DNA from 4 places in the Bacillus arachidis genome. Region 1 is predicted to be linked to each of the others. Evidence: riboswitches for the same ligand, from Rfam matches in the RefSeq annotation. Region 1 holds a riboswitch; each other region holds the start of a gene.
What was found. A riboswitch is a leader RNA that binds a small molecule or an ion and turns the genes downstream of it on or off. The one in region 1 is predicted to bind thiamine pyrophosphate.
Positions count from the first base shown of each region.

Region 2: another riboswitch for thiamine pyrophosphate. It lies ahead of tenA (thiaminase II); the one in region 1 lies ahead of thiT (energy-coupled thiamine transporter ThiT).
Region 3: another riboswitch for thiamine pyrophosphate. It lies ahead of QRY57_RS03880 (MTH1187 family thiamine-binding protein); the one in region 1 lies ahead of thiT (energy-coupled thiamine transporter ThiT).
Region 4: another riboswitch for thiamine pyrophosphate. It lies ahead of tenA (thiaminase II); the one in region 1 lies ahead of thiT (energy-coupled thiamine transporter ThiT).

Region 1 covers NZ_CP127376.1:4,287,355-4,291,840, reverse strand. Annotated here, with positions in the region: gene QRY57_RS23735 (sensor histidine kinase) at 1-1,409, shown strand, start outside; gene thiT (energy-coupled thiamine transporter ThiT) at 1,633-2,235, opposite strand; TPP riboswitch at 2,331-2,432, opposite strand; gene QRY57_RS23725 (FeoA family protein) at 2,624-2,851, shown strand; gene feoB (ferrous iron transport protein B) at 2,848-4,486, shown strand, end outside.
Region 2 covers NZ_CP127376.1:757,467-761,952, reverse strand. Annotated here, with positions in the region: gene QRY57_RS05530 (ABC transporter substrate-binding protein) at 1-605, opposite strand, end outside; gene QRY57_RS05525 (ABC transporter permease) at 602-1,354, opposite strand; gene QRY57_RS05520 (ABC transporter ATP-binding protein) at 1,351-2,100, opposite strand; gene tenA (thiaminase II) at 2,069-2,764, opposite strand; TPP riboswitch at 2,850-2,952, opposite strand; TPP riboswitch at 3,014-3,125, opposite strand; partial or broken gene QRY57_RS05510 (M23 family metallopeptidase) at 3,904-4,104, shown strand; gene QRY57_RS05505 (hypothetical protein) at 4,111-4,443, shown strand.
Region 3 covers NZ_CP127376.1:426,496-430,981, reverse strand. Annotated here, with positions in the region: gene QRY57_RS03895 (ABC transporter ATP-binding protein) at 1-186, opposite strand, end outside; gene QRY57_RS03890 (ABC transporter substrate-binding protein) at 183-1,181, opposite strand; gene QRY57_RS03885 (ABC transporter permease) at 1,178-1,954, opposite strand; gene QRY57_RS03880 (MTH1187 family thiamine-binding protein) at 1,926-2,246, opposite strand; TPP riboswitch at 2,351-2,452, opposite strand; gene QRY57_RS03875 (anaerobic C4-dicarboxylate transporter family protein) at 2,686-3,999, shown strand; gene ilvA (threonine ammonia-lyase) at 4,072-4,486, opposite strand, start outside.
Region 4 covers NZ_CP127376.1:2,423,089-2,427,574, reverse strand. Annotated here, with positions in the region: gene QRY57_RS13975 (homoserine dehydrogenase) at 1-284, shown strand, start outside; gene QRY57_RS13970 (MBL fold metallo-hydrolase) at 438-1,157, shown strand; TPP riboswitch at 1,257-1,365, shown strand; gene tenA (thiaminase II) at 1,496-2,185, shown strand; gene QRY57_RS13960 (alpha/beta hydrolase) at 2,445-3,977, shown strand; gene QRY57_RS13955 (DUF3959 family protein) at 4,339-4,486, shown strand, end outside.

The sequences.
Region 1 (4,486 bases):
TCCCGTATTTTTCAGGATTGCAAGTTTCAATTTATGGGATAGATAAAGATTCTACATTTATCCCTGCTGTATTAAATGTAAGCAAGGGAAGTATAAATTGGTCCAACAAGCCTTTAGATAAGAAAGTAAATGAAATGGCTCTTAAGCTGAAAGAGGAAAGAAAAAGTGCTGCACAATTTCCTAGTACTGTTTTTGGGGGAACCATTACAAAAGTGCAACTGCCTGATAGTAAAGGGGTAGTGAATCCAATTTATAAAAATACTTTGTTTTTGGAAAGTATAAAAGAATTTCAAGCAGAATTACTGTTAAATGAAAATGAAGATAATAATGATACCTTAAGAGTAAATGACTATGAAAAAAATGATATAAAATATAAATTATTAATTAAACCAATAAAAGAAAAAGATGGTTCGTTAACATATATATTCGCAATGGCTTCCTTGCAGCCAGTAGATGAAGCGGTGCAAATGGTGAAGGATTATTATATATATATCATTGCATTTGTATTAATACTTATTTTTCTAGCTTCTTTCTATTATTCAAAACAAATTGCCAAACCATTATTACGAATAAACGACACAACGAAAAAAATCGCAAATTTAGATTTCACGGAAAGAATCCCCATTACTTCAAAAGATGAGATTGGTGATTTATCACAAAATATTAATATGTTGTCTAATACGCTCCATTCACATATTGAACAATTGGAACAAGACATCGAAAAAGAAAGAAAGTTAGAAAACACACGAAAAGAATTTATTTCGGGTGTCTCGCATGAATTGAAAACTCCACTAAGCATTATGAAAAGTTGCATTTCTATTTTAAAAGATGGGGTGGCAGAGCATAAGAAAGAGTATTATTTTCAGGCAATGGAAAAAGAAGTCGATAAGATGGATATGTTAATTTTGGATATGCTAGAGTTAGCTAAATTTGAGTCTGGTACGTATAAAATGAAAATGGATATTTTTTATATTGATGGAGTTATTGAGCATATATGTGAACAACTATCATTAGAAATAGCGAAAAAAGAATTGAATGTTCATAAATGCCTTTTGCCAATCGAAGTTGTTGCAAATCAACATCGTATCGAACAAGTAATTATAAATTTTGTAACGAATGCAATCCGTTATACACCTGAAAAAAAGGATATTATTATTTCTATAAGAGATGAACTGAATCGAATAAAGATTTGTATAGAAAATAAAGGCGCTCATATTGAAGCGGAACAATTAGATAAGATTTGGGATCGGTTTTATCGGATCGATACAGCTCGTCAGCGCTCAAAAGGTGGAACAGGACTGGGGCTCGCCATTTCTAAAAATATTTTAGAACTTCATGGTGTGGAATATGGTGTAGATAATACAGTAGATGGTGTACTGTTTTACTTTTATTTACATAAAAAAGTGTAGAAACGAAATTCTACACTTTTTTATTATTTCTTAATTTTATTTTGATAGCATCTTTACTTTATCTTTATATTCTACACGTATAATTTATATAAAAAATAAGGTTTACAAGGAGTAGATTAGCCATGAATAGTAATTTACTAAGTGTAATGGTATTTATATTCTTATGTGTATTTATTGTTTTTATTATTGATATAACTCATTAAATAAAAAATAAGATTGCCATTTAGGCAACCGTATTTTTTGAATTCAAATTATGTGCACCAATACTTTTAAATAAGCGTGGAGCTGTTGTAAATAGAAGCATTAGTAAAGCTGTACATAAAGCGAAAGAACCAAGCATTGTACTACCGTTCACAATCAATGAATAAAGAACAGCTGATTGTCCAGGCGGTGCGTATTTCCCAAAAAAGATAACCCCGGCAATAAAATGACAGAAATAACGTGCTAAGCTACCAATGAGTGTAGCAATAACAATATAGACCATTGCTTTCTTACCTTGATTATTCGCCATTGATTGCTGAATAGGTTGATAAAATAATCCAGCAAAACCGATAAAAGCAAATGCAACGAAGTACTCAATAAACGCTTGAACTGGCGTTAAAATATAAGCATCTCCGAATACAATTTGCAGTAGCCCCCAAATTAAGCCACCGAAGAAAGCTGTTTTAAATCCCCAGCGGTATGCGATAATAAAAATAGGAATCATAGCAAATGAAATGGAACCGCCTGTTGGAAGTTTAATCGAGATTGGTAAAATGTCGATGATTAAGGCGAAAGCTGCAAGGATTGCAGATTCAATCATCGCTTGTAAATTGGTGTTACGCATGTTCTTATTCCCCCTAAATCTAAGTTGCACAAAAAAAGAATAATTTACCATAGGGAGATATGAAATACGTAAGTAGAAAATGATGAGGTATATGTATTTCGACGCTTGCACAATTCCTACGTTAGCATTAACTAACAGGTTCTAAGGGTCGGAACGAATTGTTCCCTCTCAGCAACGAGGCTCCCCCTGTGATAACGAGATTCTTTATTTGTTAGGTTCAGTGTAATCGAAATGGATGAGAATGGCAAATGAATCTGTTATGACAATTATTTAAATATAATTGTGCAAAAATGTTAATAACTATGAAGGGAAAGCTATAGTACTTGATTCATAGAATATGATATAATTTTCATGAAAATAATTATCATTCTCTTCGAGGGGGAAGATTATGAGTTTAGTAGATATTAAAATAGGTGAAACAGTACTTGTAAAAAATATACAATCGTTAGATAAGTTATTAAAGCGTAGATTAGCTGCGTTTGGTCTTTCAGAAGGAAGTGAACTTCGTATGAAACAAAAAGCAATGTTTAAGGGACCGTGTACGCTAGAGTGCCGTGGACAATTAATTAGTATTCGTCATTGTGACGCGAAAATGATAAAGGTGGAATTAGCGTGAATAAAGTTGCATTGCTAGGGAATCCGAATACGGGGAAAACATCATTATTTAATGCGCTAACAGGTTCTTATGAATATGTAGGAAACTGGAGCGGGGTAACAGTAGAAAAGAAGGTCGGTAAGTTAAAAGGTAAGCAAGGGACATTAATTGATTTACCAGGTATATATGATTTAAATCCGGTTTCTCGTGATGAAGGTGTTGTTACAAATTTTCTACTAACAGAAGAATTTCATCATATGTTAAATATTGTTGACTCTTCTCAATTTGAGCGCAATATGCATTTAACATTGCAACTATTAGAATTTGGTAAACCAGTTTCTATCGGTTTAAATATGATTGATGTAGCAAAGCAGCGTGGAATTATTATCGATGTGAACAGGTTATCAGAAATATTAGGAGTAACAGTTGTTCCTGTTGTTGCGAGAAGTGGAAAAGGCTGCAAAGAGTTACTTGCAACCCTACATGAGAGTAAGCAAAAAGAGCAAAAGCCCTTCAGTATTTCATATGGTAAACAAATAGATGCAGGAATTGCAGATATCATGGAGTTTTTAACTAAGGAAAATTATGAGAATCCAAGGTGGCTTGCACTTCAATTTTTAAGCAATAATGAAGTAGTAGAACAAGAAGTAAAGAAATTGCCGGTGTATGAAAAACTTATAGCGATTCGATCAGAATTAGAGGAAGAAATTGATGTAACGCTGGAACAACATATTTATCGTTCACGTGCAGCGTATATTGAAAAGTTAAAAACAAATGTGATTCAGCATGAGAAGGAAGGGAAAATTCCTTTTTCAGAAAAAATTGATCAGTTAATCACACATAAAGTTTTAGGACTTCCAATCTTTTTAGCTGTTATGTTTTTTATTTTTCAGGTTACGTTTACGTGGATTGGAACACCTTTATCGGATATGCTGGATGAATTTTTCAGCGGTCAACTCACCGATTGGGTAACAGCGGGTTTAACAACTATTGGAGCCTCTGATTTTATTCAAGCGCTCGTTACAGAAGGAATTATTGCCGGTGTTGGTGCTGTATTAGTATTCGTTCCACAAATCTTTGCATTATTTTTCTTTATTTCGTTATTAGAAGACTCAGGATATATGGCTCGTATTGCAGTTGTGATGGATCGTATTATGGAATTCTTTGGTTTAAATGGGAAAGCATTTATTCCAATGATTATCGGTTTTGGTTGTAACGTTCCAGGGATTATGGCGGCAAGAACGATTGAACAAGAGAAAGAGAGGCTACTTACAATTTTAGTAACGCCGTTTATGTCTTGTTCAGCACGTTTACCGGTATATGCATTATTCGCGGGAGTCTTTTTCCCTCATAACCAAGCGACTGTTGTATTTTCTTTATATATTGCTGGTATTGTTCTTGCTTTGCTTGTTACAAAGGTAATGTCTCTTACTGTTTTAAAAGAAGAAAAATCAATTTTTGTTATTGAACTTCCACCTTATCGTGTGCCACAAGCAAAAACATTATGGCTTAGTACGTGGGAAAAAGGAAAAGGTTTCGTTCGTAAAGCGGGTACATTTATCTTTGGTGGTTCCGTTGTGATTTGGTTATTAAATTATGCAGGTCCATCAGGATTTGGCGTAGATATGGGAGATAGTTTCTTAGCGATGATTGGTG
Region 2 (4,486 bases), 1.4 Mb from region 1:
TGATGACGCATAACAGGAACTTCATGGTTAATATAAGCTCCAGTAACAGCATCTACTTTTTTCGTAATTAGCGCTGGTACTAAATCAAATCCGACATCTACTACTTTTACAGTATCAGGATTACCACCAGCTTCTTTTATCATCGTTTTTAAATATGCTTCACTTAAAGGTGTTCCAGAATAACCAACTGTTTTACCTTCTAAATCTTTTGGTGAATTGATTCCCGCCGATTTTAGCGATACAACATGATTTAATGGTGAGCGAACCACAGCTCCAATTGATTTCACTGGAATTTGTTCATTTGCCTTTGCCATAACAACATCTGGTTGATAATATAAACCGACTGTTACTTTTCCTGCTGCTGCTAATGTTAATGGATCTGTTGGGTTAGAAGGAAATTTAATATTCACCTTTACTCCTTCTTCTTTAAAGTATCCCTTTTCAATCGCCGCATAAATAAAACTATGCACTGCATTTGGATACCAATCGAGCATAACCGTTACTTCTTTCTCAGTCTTTTTCTTCTCTGATGCTGAATTACTAGAACATCCTGCAATCATTGCAACTAATAATGTAAACACAAAGATGCGTTTAAATAATTTCATGAATGTTTCCTCCAACTAATGAATTTCTTTTCTAATATAGAAACAAGTAATACAAATAAAATGGCTAGTAATGATAAAAGTATAATCGGTGCAAACACACCCGCTCCATCTAACTGCGTCATCATCCGTTTACTAAAGTATCCTAAACCAGCTTGTGCCCCAAGCCATTCACCAATTGCCGCTCCAATTACACTAAGCGGAACAGCAATTTTTAAAGCAGAGAAAAAGTACGGAAGTGCAGATGGCAACTTTAACTTTAGAAAAATGTCTTTTTTCGTTGCACCATATGTTACTAAAAGCTCCTCCCACTCCTTTTTCGTGCTGCGCAATCCATCATACGTATTTACCGCAATCGGGAAAAATGTAATCAAAACCGTAACAACTACCTTGCTCCAAATTGAATATCCAAACCATAAAACAAATAACGGTGCTAGTGCTGTAATTGGAATTGTTTGTGAGGCAACTAGCAACGGATAAAACGCTCTTTCCATCCATGTACTAGCGTTCATTAACATTGCTAAGCCAACGCCCAGTACGACGGAAATAACAACTCCGATTAAAACTACATATAAAGTCGCTGGCAAATGAACAGTGAATAATATGTCACGCAGCGCCCAAAGTTTAGCTAGAATTGCAGTTGGCGATGGTAGAATATACATCTCATCTACAATTCTAGCCCCCATTTCCCAGGCTACGAGAAGTATGCTACTCAAAATCAGCGCAGGTAATAACTCCATCACACGTTTCATACGAGCACCTGCCTTTGTAGCATACTAAGCAATTCATCTTTTAAAGCTAATATTTCAGGTTTATGCAAATCTTTTCTTGAGCGATCAATTTCAAGCGGAACGATACGCTCTGTTAAAGTTGTAATAGGCTGCTCTGCCACAACAAAAATCCGATTGGAAAGAAACAGCGCTTCCTCTACATCGTGTGTAATAAATAAAATGGTTTTTTGCCACTGTTTCCATTGTTCAAACAACCATTCTTGCAACGTTGCTTTCGTTAATGCATCTAATGCGCTAAAAGGTTCATCTAACAATAAAATGTCCCCGCCTGTTAATAAAGTTCGAATAAAGGATACTCGCTGCCGCATACCACCTGATAAATCTTTCGGATATTTGTTCTCGTATCCTTGTAAACCAAATTGTTCTAACAGTTCGCTTGCCTTAAGATGCGCTTCTTTTTTCTTTATCCCTTGACACTCTAATGGCAATGCCGCATTTTCAATAATCGTCCTCCACGGCAGAAGCATATCTTTTTGTGGCATATATCCTACAGGATGACTCGTTGTTTCTGTCAGTTGAATGGTTCCAGCCCCTGCATCTTCTAAACCTGTAATTAAACGAAATAATGTACTTTTGCCACAGCCACTCGGTCCAATGATGCTAACAAACTCTTTTTCTTGTACAGATGCATCTAGACCCTTTATAATTGGCTTTTCATCATAATGAAAAGAGACATTATGAAACCGTAGTATGCTCTTGCTCCTCAAAACCCCACATCTCCTTACGGTACGCCATATCCCAGAATAAATACTCAAATCGGCTGGAATATAAGAAAATTTCTTCTAATCGAGCTAACTCTTGTTCAGACTTTCCTTCAGCTAGTTCATTTAACAAATCTATTAGCCACGTGCAAAGACTTCCATACTCTTTTGAGCTATATCCTTGAATCCATTCACCGAAAAATTCGTGATCTCTTGCTCCCTGAATATCATTTAAACGTTTTCCAATTTCCCAATAACTCCACATACATGGAAGAAGCGCCGCAATTAATTCCGCAAGCGTACCATTTTGAGATACTGACATCATATAGTTTGTATACGCTAAATTTTTAGCAGACGGCTTTGCTTCTTCCATCTCTTGAATGGAAATACCAAGACGTTTTGCATACTGTTTATGAATCGTCATTTCCCCATTTAATATGCCATCTATTTGTTCTGCAAACTTTGCCATAACTTGTGGATTATTTGCTTTCACAACGCCAATCGCATATAGTTTTGCATAATCTAGCAAATATAAATAATCTTGTATGATGTAATATTGGAATTTATCTTTTTCTAACGTACCGTCCCCCATTCCCGTTACAAACGGGTGATTATGACTTTTCTCCCAAACAGGCTGCACAGTCTCAAATAATCTCTCACAAAACTTCATTTATATTTCCCCTTCCTTTACATCTGTTTATCCAAATAAAAAACCACTTCTATATAAGAAGTGGTTACAGCAAATAAAGATACATTTATCCGTCGTTCCACTTCCCTTCGCTAGTATTACCTAGATCAGGTCCGTAAGGGTTAAGGACTATTCCTCTCTCAGCACATAAAGCACCCCTAGTGGTTTCTACTATTAAATTGTTAAATAAAAAAGCCCCGTTTCTTTACGCAAAGAAACGGGGACTTGTTGTCAATGTCCAAGTTGCTTCCCTACGCTAGCATAATCTAGATCAGGTGATTAAAGGATCAAAGACTTACGGTCTTACTCTCAGCTGGCAACACCAGCTCTCCTAGCACAATATGAAATTACCATAGTCAGTATAACACTGTCATGGGTCATCAGCAACTGTTTTCATTTATTACAATCTCATATCTAATCTTTACATCAAGGCTCTACGTTCCACTTATGCAAAATATGAAACATAAATATTTATATAGGTATGAATTCCCATCGGCCTATAACAATTACAAAACGATTTTTCAACATATACGTTGCTGCTATGAAAACAAAAGAAGACCTACTCTCATTTTCTCTTTCTATTTTAACTTGGCATAAGGCAGAAAAAAGCGCTGACTGCCTCTATGTATGAGCAGATTTTCTCCCATACCTAAAAAACTTCCCTTTCGTTTTTTAATTCACATTTATATATTGATTCAGAAAATAGCAACTATCTCTTTATCCATATTCTAATAGTTATTTATCTGTTATTCTTGTAGTATATTTCGATTCCATTAAAAAACGGTTATTTTTTCTTGTTTCATATTACAGTTATGTGAATAATGCACAAAGTATTATATCTTTATACTATAATAAAAAATATATTAATACATCTATGGGGGGGCTAATATTAGATGAAACAGAAAGCTACAGCTTTAACGGCAACTACTGTCGCAGTCGCATCTCTACTTCCATCCATAAATCAAGTAGAGACACGCACTGTAGCATCTCAGCAATTGCCTACAAAAAACACTCAATATATAAAACTCAATTCAAAAATACCCTATTCTAATAATAAAATGAATACAAGAAATAATTCTAACTCCATAAAAGCAACAAATATTTCATTTACTAAATCTACTAAGCTATATACAACCGTTTACGCTCATATAAAAAACCGTTCCGTACAAATTGGTGATCAAGTTCAGACTAAACAATTATTAAGACATATGGGAAATACAGGCCACTCATTTAAACAGCATCTCCATTTTGAATTACATAATGCTGAATGGAATTTTGAAAAAACAAACGCAGTAAATCCACTGCATTATTTAGTTCGGTAATATTATATGCCACGTAATATCCCTTTAGTAATTGAGTATTTTGCTTTTCTCGGTTTAATCTGTTGTTTAGTAATTTACAATACTAACATTGTTTTTTTGAGTATTGTTATCTTGTTTGTTGCTATCGAATCTTTGATGGAAGCATTCAAAATCCGACTAAAGAAACAAATTTCTCATATATATACTGCATTTATTATTATCGGCGGTTTAATAACAAATATTATTTATAGTGGTTTTCATATTGCTGCGATATTCCCTGTATTTTTTATCGCAGTGCTACTTATTATTTCCCAATATATTTACACTCCTGATCACCGTAAAAAACAACAAGAAGTTTAGAACATCCTTCTACATTTACGACTGAAAAAGGGATCTCACTTCA
Region 3 (4,486 bases), 1.1 Mb from region 1:
GTAAATTACCTGACCACTAGTCGCCTCTTCAACACTCGCAATCAGATTTAATAACGTACTTTTCCCGCAACCACTTGGGCCTACAAATGAGACAAACTCACCTTCTTGTATAGAAGCGCTAATCTTTTCTAGTACATTTTTTCCATCAAATGCTTTCACAACATCTTTTATTTGTAATCCGCTCATTTTTCACTTGGAAGGAATTCATTTGTAAATGCATCTTTTACATCAATTTTCTTTTTAATCACTTTATTATCGTGTAAGAAATTCATGTAATTCGTCCAAACTTCTTCCTTCTGTACTCCCCATGCTTTCGCATCATCTTGATACTTCGTACTTAACCACTTTTGACTCTCTTGTACTAACTCTTTATTAATGTCCGGTACATTTTTTATTAAAATATCAGCCGCTTCTTTTGGCTCTTTAATTGCAAAGTTATATCCCTCTGCCGTTGCGTTCATGAATTTTTTCACAAAATCCTTATTTTGTTTTGTGTTCTTTTCACTTGTGATAATGACAGGGCTATAGAAATCTAGTGCTGGATCTAGATCTTTTACCATGATTGTATTTAATTCTTTTCCTTGTCGTTTTGCTTCAATACCGTCCCAGCCATAATAAATCCATTCAAAGTCTGCATCTCTACCAATTGATTTAAAGAAATCTGTTTGTCCAAGAACGATCTTTTCTACTTTATTAAAATCAGCTTGATGTTTATTCATAATTGTTTTCAGTGTTGCTTCTTCCGCTGGCGCTCCCCAGCCCCCATAACGCTTTCCTTCAAAATCTTTCGGAGAAGTAATATTATCTTTTTTCAACGATGCAAATGCAGATGTGTTATGTTGAATAATTGCTCCAATCGAAACAACTGGTATTCCTTCAACACGAGCTGATGTTACATTTTCTTGATAACTCACACCGAAATCCGCTTTTCCTGATGCAATCATTTGCTCTACCGATACGTTATCACCTGGCTGAATAATTTCTACATCTAAACCTTGCTTTTTATAGTAGTCTTTCGTCTTTGCTACATATAAACCAGTATGGTTTGTATTTGGAAACCAGTCCAAAACAACTTTTACTTTCTTTTCCTTATCTGTACTCTCTTCTTTCTTCGCTGCATTACAACCGACAACACCAACTGCAAGTATTGCGGCTAGCATAACTTTTAAACCTTTTTTCATTTTCTGCCGTCCTTTCTGTATATCCATGGTGCTGTTAGTCTTGCCATAAATTCTACAATAAAATACAAGAACAATGTGACCATGACAATAATTGCTGCGATACCAAATACACGGGCTGTTAAAAAGGATTTTGTTGCACGCGTAAGCATGACACCTAATCCTTCACTCGCACCAAGCCATTCCCCAATAATTGCTCCCATCACACTATATGTAACAGCTATTTTTAGTCCTGAGAAAAAATACGGGAGCACAGCTGGGAATTTTACCTTCTGATAGATTTGCCATTTCGACGCTCGCATTGTTTGTAGTAACTTGAGCATATTTCTATCTACTGTTTGAAAACCTTCTAAAATACTAAGAGCAATTGGAAAGAAACAAACAAGAATAACGACCATCACCTTTGGAAGCATCCCATATCCAAACCAAATAATAAATAAAGGTGCTAGCACGACAATCGGAATGGTTTGTGAAATAACGAGTAACGGATTAATTAACAAACGAAACAATGGAATAACGTCCATAATAATTGCAATACTCGTTCCAAGTAAAATCGCAAAGAATAATCCGATGATAACCTCTTGCAATGTTTGTATTATATTTGGTAGTAATAAATCCTTCATTCCAATCAGTTCCTGTACAATAGCAGAAGGTTTAGGCAAAATCCACTGTTCAATTTGAAATAATGAAACAGATCCTTCCCATATGGCAATGAGAAGGATTAGCCAAAGCGCTGTAATTGTTATATTAGATCGTTTCTGGTTTTTCATATTCATCACGGTACTTCCAAACTTTCTCATCAATCGTTACACCAGTGCTTGGACGATAATGAATTTTAATAGACGTAATCACTTCTTCTGCGCCAGCATCAACACAAGCTTGTTGTGCACGTTTGATCACGTCGAGAAGCGCATCTAATTCTCCTTCTAGCGTTGTTTCCATCGCACCTACTTCATAACGAACACCAGATTGTTGTACGACTTCAATTGCTTTATCAACAACGGCATACACATCTTTCGTTTTTGCTTGTGGTACGACTGAAAATGAAATGGTAACTTGTTGTGACATACTAAAATCCCCCTTGCAAAATATGTTTTGTAAAAAGAAAAGGCTTTCCCACGAAATACGTAGGAAAGCCTTGCATGCAAGTTATTATACAATAACATCTGCTTACATCACTTTAAGTAACTCCCTACGCTGGCATTATCCAGATCAGGTTGAGGGTCGATGCTCACTTACATCCTCTCAGCCAATTGGCTCCCCGGTTTTAATTCGTTTTCATTGTAGCATGATTTATTTTTTCAAACAAACAAATCACATTTTTTCATCACTTTACACTTAATTTTCTTGAAATAATGTCACAAAATGTAGTGAATGTTACTTTTTACGTGTTATATAATAAAAAAGGTTTATATAACAACTTTCTCTTTGTTTAATTTAATAATTATCAGTTAAATTTAAATTATTCAAAAATATCTTACCATATGAATTTCGGAGGTAGTTTATCATGTTTTGGCTACAATTTCTTACCTTGCTTCTCTGTATTTTTATCGGTGCACGCCTTGGTGGAGTTGGACTAGGAGTAATGGGCGGAGTTGGTATGGCAATACTCGTATTTGTCTTCCACTTACAACCAACAGCTCCTCCTATTGACGTTATGCTGATGATTTTAGCAGTCATTACAGCTGCGGGTGCCCTGCAAGCTGCGGGTGGAATGGATTATCTTGTCCATCTCGCAGAAAAAGCACTACGTAAAAATCCAAAGCGCATTACATTCTTTGCTCCTATTGTAACTTATTTATTTACGTTATGTGCTGGAACTGGTCACGTTGCCTATTCTGTACTTCCTGTTATCGCAGAAGTATCACGAGAATCAGGAATTAGACCGGAACGCCCAATGTCCATTGCCGTAATCGCTTCACAACAGGCAATCACAGCAAGCCCAATCTCAGCTGCAACTGTGGCCCTATTAGCGATGCTAGCTGATTATAAAATTACATTGTTAGATATTTTAAAAGTAAGTATTCCTTCTACTTTTATCGCTTGTATGCTAGCTGCTTTCGTTGCGAGCAAAATGGGTAAAGAGTTAAATGAAGACCCAGAATACTTAAAACGATTGAAAGAAGGCATGATTCCGAAACTTGAAGAAAAGAAAGAATTTATCGGTGCAAAAGGTGCCAAGTTATCTGTTATTCTTTTCTTATTCGCTACTCTTTTTGTTGTCCTTCTTGGTTCATTCGAAGCACTTCGTCCAGGATGGATGGTAGATGGAAAATTAGTTCGTCTTTCAATGCCAAATACAATTGAAATGGTTATGCTTACAATTGCTGCTCTTATTATTATCTTCTGTAAACCAAATGTAGAAAGCATTGTATCTGGTAATGTCTTTAAAGCAGGCGCTACAGCTGTTGTTGCAATCTTCGGTATCGCTTGGATGGGAGACACATTCTTCAATGGAAACTTAAATACCATTCAAGGATCGATTCAACACTTAGTAACAAGTGCACCATGGTTATTCGCTATTGCATTATTTATTCTATCTATTTTACTGTATAGCCAGGCAGCAACAGTACGTGCGTTAGTGCCACTCGGATTATCACTTGGTATTTCACCAGCACTTCTTATTGCGATGTTTCCTGCAGTAAACGGATATTTCTTCATTCCGAACTACGGAACAATTGTTGCTGCGATTAACTTTGATCGCACAGGAACAACACGTATTGGTAAATATGTATTAAATCATAGCTTTATGATTCCTGGTTTGGTTGCAACATTTACCTCCATTGGAATTGGAATGCTACTCATTTCAATTATGTTTTAACATATAAAAGCACAAACTTTTTTTGAATAAAGTTTGTGCTTTTTCATTTAATCAAACGTTTGTTTAAATTTTTCATTCAATAATTTCTACGTTATACCCTTTCTTTTCTATCCCACTTAATACTTCTTCAATATGATTTTTATCCTTCGTTTCTAGCGATAAATGAAGCTGCGCATAACCTGGGAATACCTTTGTTCCAATCCGCTCTAAATGAATATGCAACACGTTTGCTTCAAAACTTGTTACAATTTCCAGTAAGTGTTGCAAATGTCCTGGTTTATCTTTAATCATCGTTGCAATATGAACGAATCGCCCTGCTTCAACCATTCCATGTTCAATAATACGAGTAATGAAGTTTACGTCGACATTACCTCCGCTTAATATTGACACAACTTTTTTCTCTTTCACAGGTACTTTTTGATAAAGTAAAGCTGCTAATGAACTAGCACCCGATCCCTCTACTAATAGCTTATTGCGTTCAAGTAGC
Region 4 (4,486 bases), 1.9 Mb from region 1:
GCATTACGAAACAAGATATACTGAAAGCAAAAGAACAAGGTAAATCTTTGAAACTAATTGGATCGGTATATAAAGATCACTCAGGAAATCTGAAACTTGAAGTATGCCCGCGTGAAATAGAGAAAGGACATCCATTGGCTTATGTAAATGGAACGGAAAAAGGAATTACTTTTCATACTGATACGATGGGGAAAGTTACTTCAATCGGGGGAGCCTCGAGTCCAAGAGGAGCAGCAGCGGCAGCTCTAAAGGACTTAATTAATTTGTATCGAAAAGATGTGTGATAAAAAAATCTAGTTTTAGATTAAAATACATTGACAAATAAATATTTTTATGTTATTATTATTTATTTAACAATTGATTAAAAAGCCTTAGCGTGATACATTTTAGTAAGTGAAATAACTTCACTAATTTATGTACCGAGGGGGACTTGTAATATGAAAATAGAAAACGGTCTAGCTGTGTTGAAATTAAAAATTCAAGAATTTGAATTAAATCCAACATTACTTTGGGATGGAAAAAAAGCTATATTAGTCGATACTGGTATGCCGGGCCAATTAGAAGCGATTCGCGATACGATGATTAGTATTGGAGTGCCTTTTGAACAATTACAAGCAGTGATTTTAACCCATCAAGATATAGACCATATTGGAAGTCTTCCTGAATTACAGCAGAAAGCAGATCATTTTATTGAAGTGTACGCCCATGAATTAGACAAACCTTACATTGAAGGACAGCTGCCCCTTATTAAAGGAGATCCAAATAAAATGAGTGAAGAGAAATGGGCGGCACTTCCAGATGTTGTGCAAGCACTATATAAAAATCCGCCGACAGCTAAAGTAAATTGGACATTAGAAGATGGACAAAGACTACCATTTTTAGAGGGTATCGAAGTGATTCATACTCCAGGCCATACTCCAGGACATATTAGTTTATATAGTGAAAAATATAAAACATTAATTGTGGGTGACGCGATGGTATGCATTGATGGAAACTTAAAAGGACCTGTTCCGCACACAACGCCAGACATGAAAAAAGCTACAGAATCACTTAGAAGATTTTTAGAATTTGATATAGAGACGGTAATTTGTTATCACGGTGGTATTTGTAATTCGAATGTGAAGGAGCAGATTGAGAGATTAGTAGAAGATAGATAACATTTGTGCACTTATATATTATAAGTGTTAAATTTATGAATCATATTTGATAGTATTCCAGAATATGTTATGATAAATATCGAGTTAAATAGTTTATATGTAATCCACTAGGGGTGCCTCTATATAGGCTGAGATCAAAAATATATTTTTGAGACCCTTAGGACCTGATCTGGGTAATACTGGCGTAGGGAAGTGGAAGTGACAGAAGAGGATATTTATTAAAATATTGATGATGTCCAAACCACTTTCTTTACGTGTGTAAAGAAAGTTTTTTTATTTTGTACATCTATTTGAAGTAGGTGCAAGTTTTAATCAAAACGTTTATGGGAGGGTTTATCATGTCATTTTCACAGTTATTACGTAATGAAGTTAATCCGATTTGGGAAGCAAGTTTTAATCATCCATTTGTTACAAAACTAGGAGATGGAACATTAGATGTAGCTAGTTTCCGCTATTATGTTCTGCAAGATTCATATTATCTAAGTCATTTCGCAAGAGTCCAATCGTTAGGAGCAGCGAAAGCTATTGAATTAGAAACAACGGCTCGTATGGCACACCATGCACAAAATACATATCAGGCTGAATTATCACTACATGAGAATTTTGCGAAAAAACTAGGTATTACGGCGGAAGAAAAAGAATCATTCGTTCCTGCTCCAACTGCTTATGCATATACATCACATATGTATCGTGCTGCATATGAAGGACATTTAGGGGATATTATCGCAGCAATTTTGCCGTGCTATTGGCTTTATTATGAAATTGGTGAACGTTTAAAAGAGTGTCAACCTAAAGAACCGATTTATCAAGAATGGATTTCCGCATATGGCTCTGACTGGTTCCGTACTTTAGTAGAAGAGCAAATTGCTAGATTAGATGCGATTGCGGAAACAGTAACAGAAGCTGATCGTAAGCGAATGAAACAACACTTTGTAATTAGCAGTCAATATGAATATTCATTTTGGGAGATGGCTTACACATTAGAAAAGTGGCCAGTGGAAGAACAAGTAGAAGATGTAGGTGTATAAGGAAAAGATAGATGCAAGGGTATAGAAAATGACTAACTTAGTTTAGTCATTTTTTTGTATGGATTTATCCATGTAATCAATTGATTTTAGTAATTAATTGATTACATATTATAAAAAAATTACACAATAAAAAAGAGGTGGAAGGTAGTTTATATTGAATGTTAGGGAGGAGAGATTATTAATCTCTTTAACACTTTTTATTTCCTTACAATACTAAATGTTGTATTAAAAAATTTAATTTTGAAAGGAGTCAATAAATATGAGAATGAGAAAACGAATAGGGAATAAGTTTTTACTCGTTAGTACAATTTGTATGATAAGTGTTCCTTTTGTTTCACATGCTGAGGAAGAAATTTCACCTACAAATTTCGCTATTTCTTCAAGTCTGTATGAGGGGGGGAATACAGATGTATTGAAAACAAGTTTTTATCCCAATACATATAATAATCCGTTTAACCATCCATTCACCTCAATGTTAAAAGAGTCAAACTCAAATATGAAAGAAATAGACAATGCGGATGATGAAAATCCTGTTATATCTACTACTCTTAAATTTATCCGTTATATGCATACTGAAAATTATAAATCTGCATTTGATTTAACTTCTCGCTCTTTACAGAAGATAATATCTGAAGAATGGCTGGAGAGTTATTGGAAGGGACTCCCGGTACAATTACAAGCAGGTTCTTTTATTGGCATTGGAGAGGTAAAACAAAAAGAGACAAATTCCGTTCATACAAATGTAGAGATTGGATTGGTTTTTGAAAAATTTACTGTGCCTTTACTAATTAAATTAGATCCATCTGGAAAAATAGATGACTTTCAACTTAGTATGTCGTATCGTACTGTTGCAGAGCGACCATCATATAGTAAGCCGGAATCATTTGTTGAAAAAGAAGTAGTAGTCGGAAGTGGCGCGTTTCCATTACCAGGAACATTGTCTGTCCCAAAGGGAGAGGGGCCGTTCCCAGCGGTAATTCTTGTTCAAGGATCTGGAGCAAGCGATCAGGATGAAACTGCGTTTGCTTTAAAACCATTTCGCGATTTAGCTGAAGGTCTTGCTTCGAAGGGAATTGCTGTTCTTCGTTATAATAAAAGAACATATGAACATGGATTGAAGACACAATTTAGTCCTTTTTATACAGTTGATAAAGAGACAACGGATGATGCACTTCTTGCAACTCGTTTTCTTCAAAATGAATCTATGATAGATAAGAATCAAATTTATATTCTTGGCCATAGTCAAGGTGGAATGATGGTTCCGAAAATGATCGAAAAAGACCAAAATCAAAATATTGCTGGAGCAATTGTGATGGGAGGACCAGCTCGTACGATCCAAGATGTTGTTTTGGATCAGCTTGAGTATCTTTTTTCTATTGGAGGAATGAAACTTGAAGAATATAAATTTTACAAATCGCAATTTGAATTATTAAATGATCCTAATTTTTCTAGCAAAAACCCTCCAAAAGATTTTTATTTAGGATCACCAGTATTTTGGGATTCTATCCGTAAAACTAAAGCAGCAGAAATGTCCAAAGAACAAAAGACACCTCTTCTTATTATTCAAGGAGAAAGAGACTATCAAGTTCAATCAAAAATCGAAATTCCTCTTTGGAAAGAACAATTAAAAGAACGAGATAACGTAGATTATCGACTGTATCCGAAGTTAAATCACTTCTTTACAGAAGGTGATGGGGAATTAAGTAGACCGGATGAATATTATAGTCCTGCCAATATCCCTGAGTATGTTATTAATGATATCGCTACTTGGGTGAAAGAAAGATCGAAATAAGAATAGGGACAGTATCATTTAATTACGATTTTCTACATGTAAGATAAAATTATTTTTAAAATACCAACTTTTGGATAGGAAAAGAACAAGAAGTAGTACAATAGGCTAATTTGAAAATCCCGCTAATTTACAAATAGCGGGATTTGTCATTTCTTTATACAAATCTAGATCTCTATTGTCAATTATAGCTTTGTTTTTTTGTTTACTTTTTAGTACTAGTAGGATTAAGATGTTTTTTAGGAATGTTATTATTTGCATGCATATATACGATAATTTGCTGGAAGTGAGAAACATGCTAAAAAACAAGAAAATTTGCTTAGTAATATAGAAGAAAGATAGAAAAAAGAAAGGGATGAGAGTTTTGAAGAAACTTGATGTGCTTTTAATGGTACTCAGCTTCCTGTTCCCAATTGCAGGTATTATGAAAAAAATTCCTCTTGAATTGTCATTTTATTTAGGAGGACTGTTGTTTTTCACGAGCTTTGGAAGCTATTATGCAAAACGAATGT